Regions from separate parts of the Marinovum sp. E3 genome, predicted to be linked through region 4. Evidence: riboswitches for the same ligand, from Rfam matches in the RefSeq annotation. Region 4 holds a riboswitch; each other region holds the start of a gene.
The links. Region 4 has a riboswitch for cobalamin ahead of AC0J5K_RS11090 (energy-coupling factor ABC transporter permease). Riboswitches for the same ligand answer to the same signal wherever they lie in the genome.

Region 1 (5,275 bases), on a different replicon from region 4:
CGAGACGCCGAAAACCTGGGCAGAGTACCGGCCATGACCCTGCGCATCGCCGAGATATTCGGGCCGACGATCCAGGGCGAGGGCGCATTGATCGGTGAGCCCACGGTTTTTATCCGCGCCGGTGGCTGCGACTACAGGTGCAGCTGGTGCGACAGCCTGCATGCCGTTGAAAGCCGGTATCGCCATACTTGGGCGCCGTTGAGCGACGTGGAAATCTGGGATGAGGTGCTGCGTCTTTCGAACGGTCAGCCGTTGACGGTCTCGATCAGCGGCGGCAATCCCGCGATCCAGGATTTCGCTCCGGTGATCGCGCGGGGACGTGCGGCGGGGTATCGCTTCGCCTGCGAGACACAAGGTTCCTTGGCCAGAGATTGGTTTGCGGAGCTCGACACGCTGGTTTTGTCGCCGAAACCCCCCTCGAGCGGCGAAACGGTGGACTGGGATGCCTTCGATGGCTGTGTCTCCGCCGGCAAGCCGGCGCGGCAGTCGGTGATGAAGATCGTCGTCTTCGACGAGACCGATTACCAATGGGCCAAAGCCGCCCATGCCCGCCACCCGGACCTGCCGCTCTACCTCCAGCCGGGCAACGCCGAGGTCGACCCCGACACGCCGGTCGATCTGCGGGCCCTGTCTGCCCGGCTGGAATGGCTGACCGACAGCGCGATGGCCGACGGCTGGTTCGCCCCCCGCATCCTGCCGCAGCTTCATGTCCTGATCTGGGGCAACAAGCGCGGCGTCTGACCTTAAGGAGCCCCCATGTCCGAAAATATCTACAGCGATCTCAAGCAGCTTGGCGGCGAAACCCGCATTCCCGCCAGCCCGGAAGAGGCTGAACTGGAGCGTGTGCCCAACCCACAGGCCGACCTGGCCTATAATGTGCGCTTCACAGCGCCGGAATTCACCTCGCTCTGCCCGATGACCGGACAGCCGGATTTTGCCCACCTGGTGATCGACTACGTACCCGGCGCCTGGCTGGTGGAATCGAAATCGCTGAAACTGTTCCTGACCTCCTTTCGAAATCATGGTGCGTTTCACGAGGATTGCACGATCTCTATCGCACGCCGCCTGGTCGATTTCCTCGAACCGCAATGGCTGCGGATCGGCGGCTACTGGTATCCGCGCGGCGGCATTCCGATCGACGTGTTCTGGCAGACCGCCCCGCGTCCCGAGGGCCTCTGGCTGCCCGATCAAGGCGTGCCGCCCTATCGCGGCCGGGGTTGAAAAGCAGAGCAAGCGTTTCGGGACTGCCAGGATAGCAGCCGCTACTCCCCGACAACTGTCAAATGGGGGAGTAGCACGCAAAAAGGCATTCAAAAACAGTGATCTAAAATGGCGCGCCTTTGCAGGCAGGTGATTGAATTCGCCACCGGAAGAATCTGGCTTGACAAACCAGGTTGTGAAGAAGAACTTCCGGCGCGAACGGTTCCCAATCGGGATGAAAAGGGAACCCGGTGCCAAGCCTTCTGGCTTGAACTCCGGGACTGCCCCCGCAACTGTAGGCGGCCGTTTCGACCCATGCGCCCGTCGGGCGATGCCACTGTGTCACAGAACAGGCACGGGAAGGCGGGTTGGAACGATGGCCGCGAGTCAGGAGACCTGCCGTTCCGGCCTGCGATGGAGCAGAGCCGAAATTTCAATGCGCACCGGACGGGGTGTCCGGAAAAGGAGCGTCAATGATCCAAATAGCTCGCGGCCGCGGTCGTATCCTCTGTGTGCTTGCAACTGCCATTCTCGCATCAACTGCCTTGCGGGTTCAGGCCCAGGCAACCACCTATCCTCTTGAAATCCGCAACTGCCAGAGGGACTTGATCCTGGATGCAGTTCCGGAGCGCGTGGTGGCGATCGGACAGGGCACAACCGAAATCTTGCTCTCGCTCGGCCTGGCCGACAAGATCGTCGGTAGCGCAATCTGGCTGGCGCCTTTGCCAGAGGAATTGGCCGAGCAGGGCCAAGCCTTGCCGCGGCTGGCGGATAAGTCGCCCAGTTTCGAAGCGGTGCTGGACACCCGCCCCGATTTCGTCGCGAGTCAGTGGATCAACGACATCGCTCCCGAACAGGCGCGGGTCGGCACCTTTTCCCAGTTCGGAGATTTCGGCATTGCCACCTATGTGTCGCCGGCCGAATGCGCCAAAAGCGATTTCAGCACCGGCAGCGGTGACGGAGCCCGGTCTCAAGCCTGGTCCATGGACCTACTATCCCGCGAGATTGCTGAGCTTGCCGGCATTTTCGATGTGTCGGACGCCGGTGCGGCTCTGATCGAACGCAACGCGGCGCGGATCGAAACCGCAAAGGCACATGTACGCGGGCTGCGAGCAGGCGACGTTTCGGTTCTCTTCTGGTTTTCCTCACCGCAGACCGAGGGAGAAGCCTATGTGGCCGGCCGTTACGGGGCCCCGGCTTGGATCTCGGATATCGTCGGGGTCCGCAATGTCATCACCTCGGAAGAAGAATGGCCGCTGGTGGGATGGGAAACAATTTCGGGCCTCGACCCGGATGTAATCGTGCTGGGAAAGATGGATCGGCGCCGTCTGCCGGCCGATGACGTCGCCGCCAAGCGCGCGTTCCTGCAAAGCGATCCTGTGGCCAGTCAGCTGAGCGCAGTGCGCAATGGCTGGTTGATTGAAATGGACGCTCAGTCGATGAACCCGACTCTGCGCGCGGTAGACGGGGTCGAAACGCTTGCCGCCGGCCTACGAGCCTTCGGCCAAGCACGGTGATCGCCGAGGCGCGCCCCGCGCCCAGGTCGCGCAGGATGGCCCTTGGGCCGTTTCTGCTGGTCTCGGCCGTGGCTCTGGTCCTTGCTACGGCGGGGGCCATTTTGCTGGGCGAGATTGCGGTAACGCCCCGAGACGTGACCCGGACACTGGCCAACCGTATTCTGGGCTTGGATCTGGAAGTCGATCCGATCCGGGAAGGCATCATCTGGCACTATCGTCTCAGCCGTGCCGCCGTTGCGATCTGTGTCGGCGCGGCTCTGGCGGTCTGTGGCACCGTTCTTCAGGCTCTATTGCGCAATCCGCTGGCCGAACCATATTTGCTTGGTATTTCGGCAGGGGCATCGACCGGCGCGGTCACGGTAATTGTTCTGGCGCTCGGCGCGGGGGCGCTGTCCGTCTCCGCAGGTGCCTTTGTGGGCGCGACGGTGGCCATTCTCTTCGTCGCAATCCTGGTGCGTGAAACCGGCGGCGGGACCGAGCGCATTATACTTGCGGGTATTGCAGGCTCGCAGCTCTTCAATGCGGTAACTTCCTTCATCGTCACGTCTTCGGCCAATGCCGAACAGACGCAAGGGATCCTGTTCTGGCTTTTGGGAAGCCTTGGCAGCATCCGTTGGCCGGATGCCTGGCTTTCCTTCCCGATCATGGTCATTGGCTTGGCCATCTGTCTCTACCGTGCCAGGGCGCTTGATGCCTTCGCCTTCGGCGAGGACGCCGCTGCTTCGCTGGGCGTGGACGTCGCGCGCGTTCGCCTTGAACTCTTTGCGGTCACCGCATTTCTGACCGCGACGGTGGTCAGCATGGTGGGTGCTGTCGGCTTCGTCGGGCTGGTCATTCCCCATGCGACTCGTTTTCTGGTCGGCCCTGCACATGGCCGCCTGATACTGGCTTCAGCCTTGGCTGGAGGAGTCTTCATGGTTGCAGCGGACGTGTTGTCTCGCATCGTTTTGCCGGGACAGGTGCTGCCCATTGGTGTCATCACTGCGCTGTTCGGTGCTCCGGCCTTTGCTGCTATCCTTTGGCAGTCTCGGAGGGGGAGATGACGCTCAGGGCGGAAGATGTGTCTTGGGCGGCCGGAGGCGCCCCGATTGTGCGTGGGGTTACATTGCGACTGCCCGAACAAGGTGTTCTCGGACTTGTCGGGCCGAACGGATCGGGTAAATCCAGTCTTCTGCGGCTACTCGCAGGATTGCGTCGAGGGACGGGAGGCGCGATCTATTTGGAGGATCGCCCCATCGAGAGCCTCCGCCGCAAAGAGATTGCCCGCCGCCTTGCCCATGTCGAGCAGCAGGCGGACATTGACATCTCCTTGACTGCGCGCGAGGTGGTCGCGCTCGGGCGCCTTCCCTTGCGAGGCGCCTGGAATGGCTGGTCAACTCGTGACGAAGATGCCGTGGCCTCGGCGTTGCAGCGCACGGACATGATCGACCGTGCCGCCCAGCCATGGTCCACGCTGTCCGGCGGCGAGCGACAGCGAATCCTGATTGCGCGGGCCTTGGCACAAGAGCCGCAGGAACTTCTGCTCGACGAACCGACAAACCATCTGGATATCCGCCATCAGCTGGACCTCATGCGCCTCCTTGGCAACTTAGGCACCCGCATCGTCGTTGCCCTGCATGACCTCAATCAGGCGGCCGCCTTTTGCGACGAAATCGCTGTCATGCATCACGGTCAGCTTGTCACGCAAGGCGCGCCAGAGGACGTGCTGGATGAAGAGCTGATCCGCAAAGTTTTCGCGGTGGAGGCAACAATAAACCATGCGGGGTGTGGACTGCGGGTCGCATTCTTTTGATCTTACGCAAAGGTGAAGTTCGCCGCAGCCTACCCCCACACATCCGTGTGGCGATACCCTGCTCTTCTTTTCCCACGGAACCAATATAAATCGCCGTTGTGGTAAGCTGCGCGTGGCCCATCCATTTCTGCACGATGTGCTACGGAACGCCGTTCACCGTGGCATTGATTCCGAAGCCATGACGCAGAGGCTTCGGACTGCGATGCGGCACATCAGGAATGTCAGCCTCGATCAACGCGTCCTTGATGTTGAGCTATTCCGCACATGAGCGCCGGCTCTGGCGTTGCATTCGTGCAGGTGTGCATAGATAGCTGATCAGTTTCGGTTGTAACTGGTGCCACCCCCGTAAGAGGCTATTGGAGTTTCGCCCGAGCACAGTCCCAAAGGTGTTCAATTCCTCGGTAACGAATAGTGCACGAGCAGGTTTGAGATACCATATTTACAAAGCAACTTGGAGCTGGGGTCGTAGCCTTCATGTTCTTCGCCCCAGCAAGGGGAAGGAGAAATACCATGTGGAAGCGTTTGATCAGCCTGAGCCTGACCTTTGGACTGGCAGCTCTTGGCCCCCCCGCCTCCGCTCAGATGACCTGCGGGTCTCGCGAGACCATCCGGGGCACGCTGGAAACTGTCTACCAAGAAAGCTTGGTTGGCCGCGGCCTTCAGTCCTCCACGCGTATGGTCGAAGTCTGGCGCGCCAGCGAGCAAGGCAATTGGACAATTCTCGTCGTGACCCCCGAAGGGCTGACCTGCATTGTGGCGAGCGGTG
Region 2 (5,275 bases), 160 kb from region 4:
TATTTTCGGCCAGAAGAAAGACATTCTTTACACTTACTCGCCAGGTTGGAGCTGCGGTACAGGCTGGGAAGCCGATGACCGCGCCAGGAGAAGGCCCCCGTTTGCACTTGCGGCGGGGGCTGGATCTGGCAGCGGCGGTCTCAGGGCGACATTTCGCCCAAAGGCCGTCCCGGGCTTCTTCTGGCCGAAAATATCCCCGGGGGAGCCCGCAGGGCGGGGGCAGAGCCCCTGGGTCCGTCGGCGACAAAGCGCGCGAACATTGAGCGAACAAGGCTTTTCAGCCCGCGTCCGAACGGGTAAAGTCGCCGCATGAGCAGTTTTGACGACATGGACGCTTTCGAGGCGGCCTCCTCCCTCTCGCAGCGCGCCATGGCGGCGCGTCCCGCGCCCTATCTCGACGGGTTGAACCCGGCCCAGCGCGAGGCCGTGGAGGCGCTGGACGGCCCGGTGCTGATGCTGGCCGGCGCCGGCACCGGCAAGACCAAGGCACTGACCACGCGGATCGCGCATCTGCTGAACACCGGCAAGGCGCGGCCGAACGAAATCCTTTCGGTGACCTTCACCAACAAGGCCGCGCGCGAGATGAAGCTCCGCGTCGGCAAGCTTTTGGGCCAGGTGGTCGAGGGCATGCCCTGGATGGGCACCTTCCACGCCATCGGCGTCAAGCTGCTGCGCCGACACGCCGAGCTGGTGGGGTTGAAATCGAATTTCACCATCCTCGACACCGACGACCAGATCCGCCTGCTGAAACAGCTGCTTTCGGCGGCACAGATCGATGACAAGCGCTGGCCCGCCCGGCAACTCAGCCACATCATCGACAATTGGAAGAACCGGGCCTGGACGCCCGACAAGGTGCCCGCCGCCGAGGCCGGAGCCTTCAACAATCGCGGGGTTGAACTTTATGCCCAGTATCAGGCCCGGCTGAAAGAGCTGAACGCCTGCGATTTCGGCGATCTGCTGCTGCATTGCGTGACGATCTTCCAGACGCAGGAGGACGTGCTGGCCCAGTATCAACGCTGGTTCCGCTATATCCTGGTGGACGAATACCAGGACACCAATGTTGCCCAGTATCTCTGGCTGCGGCTCCTGGCGGGCGGTCACAAGAACATCTGCTGCGTCGGCGACGACGATCAGTCGATCTACGGCTGGCGCGGCGCCGAGGTGGGCAATATCCTGCGCTTCGAAAAGGATTTTCCCGGCGCCAAGGTGGTCCGGCTGGAGCAGAACTACCGCTCCACCCCGCATATCCTGGCCGCCGCCGGCGGGGTGATCGCCGGCAACACGGGGCGTCTGGGCAAGGAACTCTGGACCGATGCGCCCGACGGCGAAAAGGTAAGGCTGATCGGCCATTGGGACGGCGAGGAGGAAGCCCGCTGGATCGGCGACGAGATCGAAGCGATGCAGGGTGGCACCCGCGGCATGCGGGGATTTTCGCTGGATTACATGGCGATTCTGGTGCGCGCCTCGCACCAGATGCGCGCCTTCGAGGATCGCTTTCTGACCATCGGCCTGCCGTACCGGGTGATCGGCGGACCCCGGTTCTATGAGCGGATGGAGATCCGCGATGCCATGGCCTATTTCCGCGTCGTGGTCAGCCCCGAGGATGATCTGGCCTTCGAGCGCATCGTCAACACGCCCAAGCGCGGACTTGGCGACAAGGCGCAGCAGACCATCCAGCGTCTGGCGCGCGACACTGGCGTGCCGCTGGTCGAGGGCGCGCGGCTGGCGGTGGAGAGCGGGGCGATCAAGGGCAAGGGCGGCAATGAACTGGCCCGGCTGCTCGACGGGCTTGCGCGCTGGGGCCGGATGACCGGCGAGAAGGACGTCAGCCACGTCGAGCTTGCCCAGATCATCCTCGACGAAAGCGGCTACACCACCCATTGGCAGAACGACAAGACGCCCGAGGCGCCGGGCCGGTTGGAAAACCTCAAGGAGCTGGTCAAGGCGCTGGAGGAGTTCGAGAACCTGCAAGGCTTTCTCGAACACGTCAGCCTGATCATGGACAACGAGAGCGAAGAGGCCGGCGCCAAGGTGTCGATCATGACGCTGCATGCCGCAAAGGGGCTGGAGTTTCCCGCGGTCTTCCTGCCAGGTTGGGAGGATGGGCTGTTTCCCTCGCAGCGCAGCATGGACGAGAGCGGCCTCAAGGGCCTGGAGGAGGAGCGACGGCTGGCCTATGTGGGGATCACCCGCGCCGAGGAGGTCTGCACCATCAGCTTTGCCGCCAACCGGCGGGTCTTTGGCCAGTGGCAGTCGCAGCTGCCGTCGCGCTTTGTCGATGAGCTGCCGGAGGCGCATGTCGATGTGCTCACTCCGCCGGGGCTCTATGGCGGCGGCATGGCCGGGCAGAGCTTTGGCTCGGGCATGGAAAGCCGGGTGGCCGAGGCAAATGTCTACAATTCGCCCGGCTGGAAACGGCTTCAGGAGCGGCAGAGCCAGCGCCCGATGGCGCAGCCCAAAGAGAGCCGCAACACGGTGATCGACGCGACGGCGATCTCGAGCTTCACCATGGGCGAGCGGGTGTTCCACCAGAAGTTCGGCTATGGCGCGGTGGTGGGCATCGAGGGCGACAAGATCGAGATCGATTTCGAGAAGGCCGGCGTCAAGAAGGTGGTCGCACGCTTCATCAACGCCGCCGATGACGTGCCGTTCTGAGCCCGGACTTCGCCGACAATGATCCCGTCCCGGGACGCGCCGCGGGAGCTCTGGCCGGCGGATGCCGCGCCTGCCAAGAGGCCCCGGGTCAGGCCCGGGGCCCTGGCGTGACGGAGAATGGCGCCTCCACCGACTTTACGCTGTCTTGCGGCTCCGAATCCCCGTAGTCTGATCCGGCAAGGTGCCTGCGGTTCTGCCGCGGGAGAATTGGGAAGCCGGTGAAAGACCGGCGCTGCCCCCGCAACGGTATGGCCGGGGGATGTGGTCAGTACCACTGGGCGTCACGCCCGGGAAGGGGCCGCATCCGCAATCCCGCCGAGCCCGGAAACCAGCCTTCGCAGTGACGTCAAACCGCGGGTGGCGGGCAGGGCGCGGGGTCGGGCGCATTGCCTTGCCGCCGTTTCCTCTCTGCCTGCCCGTTCTGCATCAAGGCCACGGGGCGTGGCGGAAAGGATCGAGATGACCAGACCTCTCACCGCAGCAAACGGGAGGGCCGCAGCATGATGCTGGCCCGTATTCTTGCCGATCTGCGCCATGCCGAGACGGGGACCGCGCCCGAGGCCGCGGCGCGCGCCGGTTTTGTCCGCTGGGTGCTGTCGCTGCCACCCGGGGTGCCGGTTTCGGCCGCGGCGGCGGCCGCGGCCGTGCGGGTCCGGCCGCAGGCCGGGCAGGGTCGGGCGGTGGCGCTGTTTCTGAAGTGTCTGGACGAGGCTTGTGTCACGGCGAATATCGCGCCGGAGCGGCGCGGTGGCGCCCGGGCGCGGCGACGGGGGCGCGCGTGACTTCGGACCCCGGAAAGGAACCCCGAAAATAAGAACGGCGGCACGGGAGGTGTGCCGCCGTCTTATTTTGACCGACGCTCCTGAATGCGAGGAGACGAAGCGTCAGTGCCGGTCGGACCTCAGGCCATTTGGGAGGAGGAGCCTTCGGTCCGGGTATTCCCGACCGCAAAGGGAGGAGAGCGGCGGGAAATTCTATGTCTTTGCCGGCGTCACGCATCCGGCGTGGCGGCGGGCCGGAGCCCTGAAACTGCTATGCCCCCGGGGGGAAGAACGGCGGCACGGGAGGTGTGCCGCCGTCTTTTCAACACCAGCGCTCCTGAATGGGAGGAGACGAAGCGCCGGCTGGAGCGGACCGCGGGCCTATTGGGAGGAGGGGCCTTTGGTCCTGGTATTCCCGACCGCTATTGGGAGGAGGGCGGCAGGGAATTCTGTCTGGGCCGCTTGCCGGCCCGGTGTAAAAGGCGGCGACATCAGGGAGGAGGAGAGATGTCGCCGCTGAGACACAGAAGACTCAGGGAGGAGGAGAGAGCCTTCTGATCCGGTATCAGTTATAGGCTGCGTGATAGGCCACGCGGCGGATTTCGCTGCGGCTCAGGCCGAGATCGGCGAGCTCGCGGTTCGACAGGCCTTGCAACTCGTTCATGGTTTCCCGATACACGCGGTACTGTGCATAACGTGCGGTGAGGGACTTGAGCGCAGCCTGGAAGCGTTTGTTCAGTCCGGCCTGAACGGGGGTGTTCGTGGTGATGTCTGCCATGGCGTTTCGCCTTTGTTGTCGTCAGTGTCTGTTCGTTTCGTTGACATCAATGTAGTCGAATGCTGCGTGCGCACAATCCCAAGTGCGATCAATGCTGCTATGCAGCAATTGCATGTGTAAGCGCTTAGACGCGAGTAGACCTTAAGACTAAAGTCGTAATTTACTCGCATAGGTTGAATATCGCGGTTTTGTGAGGTGATACGCGGCACCGCGACCCAGATTGGGGCAGGAAAATCATGGAAGAGATCATCCGAAAAGAGCTGGCAAGGTTCGAGATTCCCGGTGGCGGAGACCTGATTTCGCGCGATTTGATTCGAGCGCTGAATATCGAGGACGGTGTGGTGCGCTATGTGATCGAGGCGCCCTCGCCCGAGATGGCCCGCCAGATGGAGCCGCTGCGCGCCGCGACCGAACGGGCCGTGGCTTCGATCTCCGGCGTGCGCGAGGTGCATGCGGTGCTGACCGCGCATGAGGCCAAGACCCCGCCGAGCCTCAAGGTCGGCGGCCATCCCAAGCCCCAGGCCGGCCCAATGAAACCCGCGGGCGTCAAGCGCATCATCGCCATCGCCTCGGGCAAGGGCGGGGTGGGCAAATCCACCGTTTCGTCGAATCTCGCCGTGGCGCTGGCCCGCGCCGGCAAGAAGGTGGGCCTGCTCGACGCCGATATCTACGGCCCGTCACAGCCGCGCATGATGGGCGTGTCGCAACGCCCCGCCAGCCCCGACGGCAAGATCATCGAACCGTTGGTGGCGCATGGCGTGACCATGATGTCGATCGGGTTGATGCTCGATCCGGCCAAGGCGGTGGTCTGGCGCGGTCCGATGCTGATGGGGGCGTTGCAGCAGATGCTGGGGCAGGTGGCCTGGGGCGAGCTTGACGTGCTGCTTGTCGATCTGCCGCCGGGCACCGGTGACGTGCAGCTGACGCTGTGCCAACGCTCCGAGCTGTCGGGGGCCATCGTCGTCTCGACGCCGCAGGACGTGGCGCTGCTGGATGCGCGCAAGGCGGTGGACATGTTCCATACCCTGAAGACCCCGATCCTGGGAATGATCGAGAACATGTCGCTGTTCCATTGCCCGAG
Region 3 (5,275 bases), 150 kb from region 4:
AGGATCTCGGCCAAGTCCTGCTCGGTGGCGGAATTGACCAGATCGGCGGCGCTGGGGCCGTCCTGGCTCATCCGCATGTCGAGCGGGCCGTCCTTCATGAAGGAAAAGCCGCGTTCGGCCCGGTCAAGCTGCATCGAGGAGACCCCGAGATCGAGCACCACGCCGTCCACCTGATCGGCAACCTCGTCCATCTTGGAAAAGACCGTCTGTTCCGGGCGGATGCGGGCGCCGTAGCCGGCCATCCAGTCGGCCGCCAGCTCAAAGGCCAGCGGGTCGCGGTCGATCGCCACGACCTCATCAGCGCCGGCGTCAAGCAGGGCGCGGGTATAGCCCCCGGCGCCGAAGGTGCCGTCGATCCAAGTGCCCGCCACCGGCGAGACCGCCGCGATCAGCGGTCGGATCAGAACGGGGATATGCGGGGCCGCGGGGGGTGTGACAGCAGCGGCGGCCATGGCTCAGGCTCCCTCTGCCGGTCCATCGAGGAAGGACAGCGGGTCAAAATCCTCGGGCAGCTCGTCGAGCCACTCTTCGGTCTTGGCCAGCTCTTCCTTCTCGTAGGTGTCCGGGTGCCAGATTTGAAAGGTGTCACCGGCGGCGATGAAAAAGGCCTCTTTTTCCAGACCGATCTTGTCCCGCAGCTTGGCGGGCAGGACCAGGCGGCCGGTCTCGTCGACGTTGGTGGGATAGGATTGGCCGTGAAACAGCCGTTGCAGCATCTTGCGCTGCATCGACCCGCGCGGCATGGCATCGATCTTGGCGTCGACCTCGTCGATCGCCTCCATCGTGTAACATTCGAGGTAGTTGCGCCGGTGATCGCCATAGACAATTACGAGCTCGGGGTTTTCGCCGGATTTCCAATTCGGATCAGCAGCTTCCAGCACACGGCGAAACAGGGCCGGGATCGACACCCTGCCCTTTGTATCCACCTTGTGGCGGCTTTCGCCTCTGAACCTGCGGCTCACTGTCCTGCCGTCCTTTGCCCGCGCCCCCGCGAAACCCCCCATGTCTTGGATGTAAAAACGGCGGATTGATCTGCTGCCACTGATCAACCCGCCGCCTGTCCCGCTCTTGCGGGATGTCCAGCTGCGCGCGCCACCTGGGGGGATGTCTGCTCGCCCGCGCGCCGGATCTCTGTTTCACGATGAAAGGCGGATGCCTGTATGAAACCTGTTTTTGCTTTTGTTCGGAGTTGGTTGCGGGGTCGTTTGCTGCCCCTGTCTCCGTCCCTCATCGTGATATAAGGGATGCCATGGGAAATTATGGAAATCAACAGGCAAAATTGGGAAAGACCCACATCATATTGTCCACACCCCCTGTGGAAAACAACATCTTGGGGTAAAATTGATACTGTTTTTGGAATTTATAGCGGAAGCGGCTTTTTGCTCATACCATATATAGTAATTGAGGCGCTGTGGCTTTTTTCCCACGAAATCCCGGAATTTTCGGGGCAGCGCCGTGATTTACCCGTTTCCCCAAATTCTGCCGCGCCTGCTTTTGCGGATTTTGGCGATTCCGGCGCTGTGACTCACACACGAATCACGGAATCGAGAGCCAATTCTTGATTCTGTCGCCGCACCGGATTGGGCCGGTGCCATGAATTCCCATCCGTCCCACGATTTCCCGTATGTCCCATGGTTTCCCGGCGCGGTCCTGATTTCCCGCCGGGGCCGCGCCCGCCCGCCAGGGCCATTCAGGCCCTCTACGGCCATGGATTCCCAAAAAGGCGCCGGCGTGGCCGCCATGCCGCACCTGAAGCCGCGTGGCGGGGCGTGCGAATTGCCGTCTTGCCAGGCTGAGCCGGCACAATTAGACGAAGCCTGTCTTGGTTCGGGCCTCGCAAGGGGTTCGTGAAAAGGGAACGCGGTGCAAAGCCGCGACTGCCCCCGCAACTGTGAGCGGCGAGCACCTTCGGAAACTGCCACTGTGGCCGCCGGCCGCGGGAAGGCCCGGCGGATGCAACGACCCGCGAAGTCAGGAGACCTGCCAGGAGCTCACCCTATCCCGACGCGGGGCGCGTCACGGATAACGGCAACCCCGTCGCGGTGACTTCACTGAAACGGTGGGCGCTGTTCCCTCCGAAACGTCAATCGGCCCGACCGGCCTTCGAGGGATACAAAATGACCCGCTCCACCCTGATGACCAGCGCCGCGCTCTCCGCGCTCTGTGCCACCCCTGCTCTTGCCCAGGACGACGCCTATGATCTCGGCGTGCTGATCCTTTCGGCCGGGCTCGAGGCGGCACCCGCCGACGAGACCGGGGTTTCCGCCGCCGTGATCACCGAGGACGACCTGGAGGCCACCGGCGAGACCCGGGTGATCGATTTTCTCGCCCGCCAGCCCGGCGTGACGATCCGCGCCACCGGCCCGCTGGGCACCTCTGCCGGGGTCTCGATTCGCGGCGTCGGGCAGAACAACATCCAGGTGCGCGTCGATGGTATCGACGTATCCGATCCGAGCGGCACCCAGGTGGCCTTTGATTTCGGCGGGCTGATGACGTCGGACATCTCGCGCATCGAGATCCTGCGCGGCGCGCAATCGGCGCTTTATGGCTCCGAGGCGCTTGGCGGGGTGATCAACATCACCACCAAAACCGCCGACAAGGACGGGTTCGGCGTGCAGATCGCCTCGGAATACGGCAGCTACGAAACCCTGCGCAGCGCCGTGACCCTGACCACGGCCGGCGATGGCTACGACAGCGCGCTGACCTTTTCTCACGCCCGCTCGGACGGATTTTCCGCCGCCGACGAAAACGACGGCAATGACGAGGAAGACGGCTTTTCGGCCACCCGGCTGAGCTTTGCCGGCTCTTACGAACTGGGCTCGCCCGATCTGGTGATGCATCTGTCGTTCTTCGACGAGCGCTCGGACTATGAATATGACGAGGCCTCGGGCGGCGTGGTATCTGACGGCAGCCCCGACGAGCTGACGGTCAAGAAACAGAACGGCGCCCGCATCGGCTTTGATTTCGTCACCGGCGCGGTGGATCATTCGGTCTCGGCCGCCTGGTTCCGCATCGACCGCACGCTGACAGGCACCTCGGCCAGCTTTGGCGGCATCTCCGACGACCGCTTCGACTATACCGGCACCCGGATGGAATACCGCTACCAGGGCGGCGTCGATCTTGGCGCCACCGCGCGGCTGGCATTTGGCGCCGATCACACGATCGAGGAATTCGACACCGCCGTGGCGCTGGACCACACGATTTTCGGCCTCTTTGTCGACGGACAGAGCCAGGACACCACCGTCAACGGCACCTTTGCCGAACTGACCTGGGCACCGAACGATATGTGGAACCTCTCGGCCGCGCTGCGCCATGACGTACATTCCGAATTTGGCGGCCATACCACCGGCCGTCTCTCGGCCGTCTATCGCCCGATGGATGACCTGATCTTCCGCGCCAATGCCGCCACCGGCTTCCGCGCGCCTTCGGGCTACGAGCTTTACGACGGCTTTGCCGGCAACCCCGATCTCGATCCCGAAACCTCGAAGAGCTTTGATCTGGGCGTCGAGAAGCGCTACGGCGAGACCGCCTTTGTCCGCGCCACCGCCTTCCATGTCGAAGCCGAGGACATCATCGACTATTCTTTCACCACCTTCGGTTACGTGCAGGCCGAGGGCACTTCGACCCGGCAGGGGCTGGAGCTGGCCTTTGGCGGCGCGCTGCGCGAGGGGCTGCGGTTTGACGGCTCCTACACCTGGACCGACAGCTTTTCCGACGCCGATCTCGACACCTCGAGCTGGTCGGCCTTTGTGCCCGGCCAACAGGCCTCGGCCTCTGTGACCGCGAATCTGGGGCAACGCGCCTCGCTCAATGCCACCGGGCTCTGGGCCGGCAACCGGGCCGACGATCTGGACGATTACGGCGTGGTGAATTCCACCCTGACCTATGAGATCATGGAGGATGCCGAAGTCTATCTGCGGATCGAGAACATCTTTGACGAGGAATACCAGACCGCGCCGGGCTATGGCCAATCGGATCGCGCCGCGTATTTCGGGGTCCGTGCGTCTCTGTAAGGCGCTCCTGCTCGCCGCCGCGCTGATCGGCGCGGCGGCCGAGGCGCAGGAGGCGCCGCGCAGGGTTGTCTCGATCAACCTCTGCACCGACCAGCTCGCCATGATGCTGGCCGCGCCGGGCCAGCTGCATTCGGTCTCCTTCGTGGCGCTCGACCGGCGCGCCTCCTCGATGGCCGATGCGGCGCAGGACTATGTCATCAACCATGGCCGCGCCGAAGAAATCTATCTCATGCAACCCGACCTGGTTCTGGCCGGGCGGTATACCGCACGGGCCTCGGTCGAGGCGCTGGAAAATCTCGGCATTCCGGTCGCCACCTTCGACATCGTCACCTCCATGGAGGGCGTGCGGCGCGCGGTGCTCGAGATGGGCGAAGCGCTGGGCCGTCAGGCGGCCGCGCGCGACATGGTGGCCGATTTCGACAGCCGCCTCGCTGCCCTGCAAGCCGAGGTGACACGACGCCCTCGCGCGGCGCTTTATCATGCCAATGGTTTCACCTCGGGCCGCGCGTCGCTGGCGCATGAGATCCTGACCGCCGCCGGCTTCGAGAATATCGCCATCACCGCCGGTTACGAGACCGGCGGCAAGCTGCCGCTGGAAATCCTCGCGCTGGCGGCCCCCGAGGCGATCATCACCGGCCAGCCCTATCCCGGCACCAGCCGCGCCGAGCGGATCATGGATCACCCGGTCATCGAGGCCCTGCGCCGGGGCGCGCAGGGCGCGGCGGTGACCGATGCCGACTGGGTCTGCGGCACGCCGCATGTGCTGCGCGCCATCGAAGGGCTCGCGCCGCTGCGCCGGGCGCTGGAGGCCACGCGATGAGCCGGCTGATGCCACTTCTGACGCTGGGTGTCGCCGCGCTCTTCCTGGCCTCGCTGCTGATCGGGCCGGCGCCGGTCGGCGTCTTGGACAGTCTCTCGGCGCTGATCCTCGATGACGGCACGCCGATGACGCTGGTGATGCGCGAGATTCGCCTGCCGCGCGCGCTTCTGGCGGTGATCGTCGGCGCCTCGCTGGGCATGGCCGGGGCGGCGATGCAGGGCTATCTGCGCAACCCGCTGGCCGAACCGGGGCTGATTGGCGTCTCCGCCTCGGCCGCGCTCGGCGCGGTGATCGCGCTCCAGACCGGGCTGGCCGCCGCCTTCACCCTCGCGCTGCCGCTGACTGCGCTCGGCACCGCGCTGCTCGGCGTGCTGCTTCTCCTGACGCTGGCCGGGCCGCGCGGCGCCTCCTTGACTTTGATCCTGGCCGGGATCGCCATCTC
Region 4 (5,275 bases):
CAAGCTTGTCATCCTGCTCAGCGCGGGGCTCTGTGTCGTGCATTTCCTGCTGCATGTCGCCCGCCCGCTGATCGATGACCAACCGGAACTGGAAAGCGGATCATGACGCCGGTCGAAATTGGCCTTTTCTCGATCGTCGCGATCATCGTGCTGATCTATCTCGGGGTCTATATCCCGATTGCGCTGGGAATGGTGAGCTTTCTTGCCATCTGGATCATGCGCGACAACATCGACCTGTCCTTCGCGCTGCTCAAGATCGCCATCGGCGACAGCGCGATGGAATACACCTTTGCCACGATTCCGCTCTTTACCTTCATGGGGCTGATCGTCTCCAAGGCGGGGCTGGGGGCCGATATCTATGCGGTGATGAACCAGGGCTTTCGCCGCATCACCGGCGGCATCGGCATGGCGACGGTGGGGGCCAATGCGGTGTTTGCCGCTGTCACCGGCTCGTCGATCGCCAGCGCCTCGGTGTTTTCCAAGATGTCGGTGCCCGAGATGCTGAATTTCGACTACAACCCGCGATTCGCCGTGGGGGTTGTTGCGGGCTCTTCGGTGCTGGGCATGATCATTCCGCCCTCGGCCATGCTGATCATCTATTCCTTCGTGGCCGAGCAATCGGTGGGCGAGATGTTCCTGGCCGGCGTGGTGCCCGGTCTGATGCTGGCAGCGGCATATGTCGCGGCGATCTGGCTGATGGCGCGGCTGACGCCGGGCTTTGTCGGTGGCCGCGAGGTCGAAGCCGCGACCCTGATGCCCTGGTCCGAGATCGCGGTGAAATTGGGGCCGGTCGCCGGTCTGATCCTCGTCGTGCTGGGCGGCATCTACACCGGCTGGACCACCCCGGTCGAAGCCGGCGCGGCGGGTTCTGCCCTCGGTATCGTCATCGCGGCGCTGCGCCGCCGGATCACCTGGCGCAGCTTCTGGGAAACCGTGATCGAGACCGGCCATATCACCGCCGCGATCCTATTCCTGATCACCGCCGCCTCGATGTATGCCCGGATGCTCGGGCTGGCCGGGCTGCCCAACGAATTGCAGACCATCCTGGCCGCCAACGAGTTCTCGTTCTTCTGGATCATGGTGCTGCTGGTGGTGCTGATGCTGTTTCTCGGCACCATCCTCGACACCGCCTCGATCATCCTGATCGTGGTGCCGCTGTTCCTGCCGCTGATCGAGGCGCTGGGGCTCAGCCTGGTCTGGTTCGGCATTGTCGCGGTGGTGGCGGCCGAGATCGGGCTGCTGACGCCGCCGCTGGGGCTGAGCTGCTTTGTCATCAAGGCCACGCTCGACGATGCGCGGATCTCGCTCAAGGACGTGTTTCTCGGGGCGCTGCCCTTCGCCTTTGTCATGCTGGTGGTGCTGGTGCTGCTGATCCGCTTTCCCGCCCTCAGCCTTGCCATTCTGAATTAGAGGTTTGCCCTATGCGCAATGTCACCCAGGAAAACATCACCGACGCCTTCATCAGCTACATGGGCGAAGAGACCGACCCCCGCCTGCGCGAAGTGATGACCAGCCTTGTCCGCCACCTGCATGCCTTTGCCAAGGAGGTGAACCTGACCCACGCGGAATGGCAGACCGGGATCGCCTTTCTCGAGCGCGCCGGCGAGATTTCGGATGCCGAGCGGCATGAGTTCGTGCTGCTTTCGGATGTGCTGGGCCTGTCGTCGCTGGTCGACATGCTGCATTCGACGGCCGAGGGCACCTCGTCGTCGGTGCTGGGGCCGTTCCATATCTCCGGCTCGCCACCGCTGCCGGTGGGCGGAGATCTGCGGGGCGAGACCGAGGCGCCGGTGCTGCTGGTCGAAGGCGTGGTGAAAGACCCCGAGGGCAATCCGATCCCCGGCGCCCGGCTCGACATCTGGCAGACCGCGCCGAACGGGCTTTATTCCAGCCAGGACCCGGAACAGGATACCTATGATTTCCATGGGCTTCAGACGGTGGGGGCCGACGGGCGGTACGCCTTCACCACGGTCAAGCCGGTGGAATATACCGTGCCTTCGGATGGGCCGGTGGGCGACATCCTGCGCGCCTGCGGCCGCCATCCCTGGCGGCCCTCGCACCTGCATTTCATTGCCGAGGCCGAGGGCTTCCGCCCGCTGGTGACCGAGGTCTTTCCCGAGGACGACCCCTATCTCGATCAGGATACGGTGTTCGGCGTGCGCGCGGATCTGGTGATGCGCTATCAGCCTATGCCGGCGGGCAGTTTCCCGGCGACGGGCTTCGACCTGTCCGGCAGGGTGCCCGGCGATTACCTGAAGGTGACCTTCGATCTCACATTGGTCGCGGCCTGAGGCCGGGCCGGCGCCGGCCGCGGCGGGACGGTCTCAGGCAGGGGACCGACGCAGCAGATAGGTGTCCATGATCCAGCCATGGCGGGCGCGGGCCTCGGCCCGGGTGGCGGTGATATCGGCGGCGGTGTCGGCCAGCGGCCCGGCGCGCAACAGCTGCGCCTCGCTGCCGAGGTAGGCGCCCCACCAGATATGCAGACCGGCGGGATCGAGGTCGCGGAAGCTGCAAGCGCCATCGAGCATCACCACCAGGGTTTCTTCGTCCTGCGGGAAGCCATGGGAGCGGAGCTGTCGCCCGGTGGTAACCCGGATCGGGCCATCGACGGTGTTGAGCGGGATCGCATGCGCGGCGGTGAGCGCCTGCACGGCGGTGATGCCCGGCACAACGCGCAGGCGCGGGCAGGGCGTCAGCCGCCGCGCGATCCTGAGCGTGCTGTCATAAAGCGCCGGATCGCCCCAGACCATCAGGGCCACCGGGCCCGGCGGCGTCTCGGGGCCGAGCGCCGCGATCCAGCGGCGGGCGATCTCGTCATGCCAGGCGCTGACGCGTGCGCCATAGGGCAGCGCCGGGTCGCGCTCGGGATAGGTGAAGGTGCGAATCTCGGCGTCGCTGCCCGCCGCCTCGAGGATGGCGTAGCGCAGCGCCGCCAGATCCTGTTTGTCATCGCCCTTGAGCGGCAGCAGGATGATCGCGGCCTCGCGCAGCGCCTGCATGCCTTCCAGCGTCACATGGGCGGGGCTGCCGGTGCCGATGCCGATCAGCCAGAGGTCCTTGATCATCGGAATGTCCTTTCACGCAGAAGTCCGGGGCGCGTGCGCGCCCCGGACCGGTTCAGCGGCCGTGCGGCGTTACGCCGAGCGGTAGAGCCGCGGTGCAAGCAGGCGCGCGACGCCGGTGTCGCGCAGCGCCTTGGCCCCGGCCAGCGCGGCCAGGTCGGCCAGCGGCTCGATCAGCAGCACCAGCATGTAGGCGGCGCCGAAGGTCCAGACCGACTGGAAGGTCGCGGCGGTGACGCCCTGGCCATAGAACGCCCAGAAGGCGACCCAGGTCACCACACCGCCCTGGTAGACGGCCGAGAGCTTGAGCATGTCCTTGTAGGCCAGATCGACATAGGCGGTGTCACGCGGGATGATCCGGCGCGCCAGCGCCGAGGCGGCAAAGAGCGGCACCAGCAGCGTGGTGACATTGACGAAATACATCGGCATGTCGGTGGGGGCAAAGAACAGCCCCTGGATCAGCAGCCCGATCGCCAGGCCCAGCGCCGCCGGCGCCGTGCCGAGCAACAGGAAGAGAGTCGAGCCGAGGATGAAATGCACTTCCGAGATGCCGACCGGGAAATTCGGAAGCACTTCGAAAAACAGCAGAGCGCCGATGGTGGCAAGCAGAGTCCGCAAGGCAAAGGCGCCGGAGTTGGTGCGCGACAGATCGTCCACGGTCTGCTTGGCGGTATAGGTCGCCGCCCCTGCGGCGGTGGTGTAGGCGAAGGTCATCTTGGCGCCGTCAACGACGCCGGGTTCGATATGCATGTCAGTTCCTTTCTCGTGATGCTGCCCCTCCGGCAGCGGAAATTGCCCGTGCGGGCGTGGAAAAGGGGGCACATGGCAGGTCTCCTGACTTGCGGGTCATCGCGCCTCGGCCCTTCCCGGCCTCGCGGCCAGTGGGACGTTCCTCGGCACTCTCCGCTTACAGTTGCGGGGGCAGTCCGGGAGTTGCACCCGGTTCCCTGTGGCCACTCGCGCGGCGCACCATGCTTTCCTTGTGGTCCGGGGCTGTCCCCGGCGTCTGTGATCTGTCTGCCTTACTCCTCTGCCAGTGGACCGAAAAAGATGAGCCCGGCCTTGTCGCCGGTTTCGCGGGCCAGCGCCTCGGCGAGGCTGGCGACGCTGTGCCGGGTCAGTTTCTGGTCGGGGCGGCTGACCGATTCCGCGAGCAGCGCCGGGGTGTCGGGCGGCAGGCCCTGGGCGATGAGCTTGGCGGCGAGGCCGGGAAAGGTGCGTTTGCCCATGAAGATCGCGGTCACCGCCGTGGGATCGGCCAGGGCGGCAAGGTTGGCGTCTTCCGGCAGGGTCCCGCTGATGTCATGGCCGGTGGCGAATTGCACCCGCCGCGCGGTGAGCCGGCGGGTCAGCGGTATGCCGGCGGCGGCGGCGGCGGCACAGGCCGAAGGCACGCCGGGGATGATCTCATAGCCGAGCCCGGCTGCCTTGAGCGCCGTGATCTCCTCTTCGAGCCGGCCGAAGATACCGCTGTCGCCGGATTTCAGCCGTACCACGCGTTGGCCGGTGCGGGCGTAATCCACCAGCAGCCGGCTGACGTGATCCTGTCGCGGCGAGGGCCGCCCGGCGCGTTTGCCGACGCCGACAAGATCGGCGCCGTCGCGGGCCAGCTCGAGGATCGGGCCGGAGGACAGATCGTCATACAACACCGCATCGGCGCGTCCCAGCCGATCCACCGCCTTGACGGTCAGCAGCTCGGGATCGCCGGGGCCGGAGCTGACGAAGCTGACGATGCCCTGGTGGGTGTCCTGCGTCATGCCGTCTCCTCGGCCGAGATGAGGTGAAAGAAGCTGCCCGAGACCCGGCCGCGCAGGGATCCGGTTTCCGGCACCGGCGTGCCGTCGGCATCGGTGACCGCCGCCAGCGGTGCGTCGGGCTGCTCGAGGATGGTGGAATAGTGGAATTCGTGGCCGCGCAGCGCGGTGCCGGCGGCATGGCCCGGCATCGGCGCCTTCAGCGTCGCGCGGCGATAACCCAGGTGGAACTTGCGCGTCTCGTAGCTGGTGACCAGCCCCAGCAGCCCGGCCATCCGGTGGGCTGTGCCCTGTTTGTCGATCAGCGCCGCGCCCAGCGCCATGTATCCGCCGCATTCGCCATGCACCGGCCGGCGCTCGGCGTGGCGGCGCAGCCCGGCGCGGAAGTTTTCGGCGGCGGCGAGCCGGCCGGCGTGCAGCTCGGGATAGCCGCCGGGCAACCAGACCACATCGGCC

Region 1: another riboswitch for cobalamin. It lies ahead of AC0J5K_RS18205 (ABC transporter substrate-binding protein); the one in region 4 lies ahead of AC0J5K_RS11090 (energy-coupling factor ABC transporter permease).
Region 2: another riboswitch for cobalamin. It lies ahead of AC0J5K_RS11820 (hypothetical protein); the one in region 4 lies ahead of AC0J5K_RS11090 (energy-coupling factor ABC transporter permease).
Region 3: another riboswitch for cobalamin. It lies ahead of AC0J5K_RS11790 (TonB-dependent receptor plug domain-containing protein); the one in region 4 lies ahead of AC0J5K_RS11090 (energy-coupling factor ABC transporter permease).

The regions. Positions count from the first base shown of each region.
Region 1 is NZ_JBVTQV010000002.1:164,265-169,539, forward strand. It holds gene queD (6-carboxytetrahydropterin synthase QueD) at 1-37, shown strand, start outside; gene queE (7-carboxy-7-deazaguanine synthase QueE) at 34-741, shown strand; gene queF (preQ(1) synthase) at 757-1,221, shown strand; cobalamin riboswitch at 1,404-1,618, shown strand; gene AC0J5K_RS18205 (ABC transporter substrate-binding protein) at 1,674-2,717, shown strand; gene AC0J5K_RS18210 (FecCD family ABC transporter permease) at 2,753-3,760, shown strand; gene AC0J5K_RS18215 (ABC transporter ATP-binding protein) at 3,757-4,509, shown strand; gene AC0J5K_RS18220 (hypothetical protein) at 5,020-5,275, shown strand, end outside.
Region 2 is NZ_CM146908.1:2,425,790-2,431,064, reverse strand. It holds gene AC0J5K_RS11825 (ATP-dependent helicase) at 310-2,655, shown strand; cobalamin riboswitch at 2,818-3,006, shown strand; gene AC0J5K_RS11820 (hypothetical protein) at 3,156-3,437, shown strand; gene AC0J5K_RS11815 (DUF1127 domain-containing protein) at 3,982-4,194, opposite strand; gene AC0J5K_RS11810 (Mrp/NBP35 family ATP-binding protein) at 4,431-5,275, shown strand, end outside.
Region 3 is NZ_CM146908.1:2,418,978-2,424,252, forward strand. It holds gene rsmH (16S rRNA (cytosine(1402)-N(4))-methyltransferase RsmH) at 1-452, opposite strand, end outside; gene mraZ (division/cell wall cluster transcriptional repressor MraZ) at 456-962, opposite strand; cobalamin riboswitch at 1,807-2,002, shown strand; gene AC0J5K_RS11790 (TonB-dependent receptor plug domain-containing protein) at 2,118-4,013, shown strand; gene AC0J5K_RS11795 (ABC transporter substrate-binding protein) at 4,000-4,833, shown strand; gene AC0J5K_RS11800 (FecCD family ABC transporter permease) at 4,830-5,275, shown strand, end outside.
Region 4 is NZ_CM146908.1:2,264,184-2,269,458, reverse strand. It holds gene AC0J5K_RS11110 (TRAP transporter small permease subunit) at 1-106, shown strand, start outside; gene AC0J5K_RS11105 (TRAP transporter large permease) at 103-1,410, shown strand; gene AC0J5K_RS11100 (dioxygenase family protein) at 1,422-2,291, shown strand; gene cobF (precorrin-6A synthase (deacetylating)) at 2,325-3,068, opposite strand; gene AC0J5K_RS11090 (energy-coupling factor ABC transporter permease) at 3,138-3,815, opposite strand; cobalamin riboswitch at 3,873-4,054, opposite strand; gene cobA (uroporphyrinogen-III C-methyltransferase) at 4,088-4,822, opposite strand; gene AC0J5K_RS11080 (cobyrinate a,c-diamide synthase) at 4,819-5,275, opposite strand, start outside.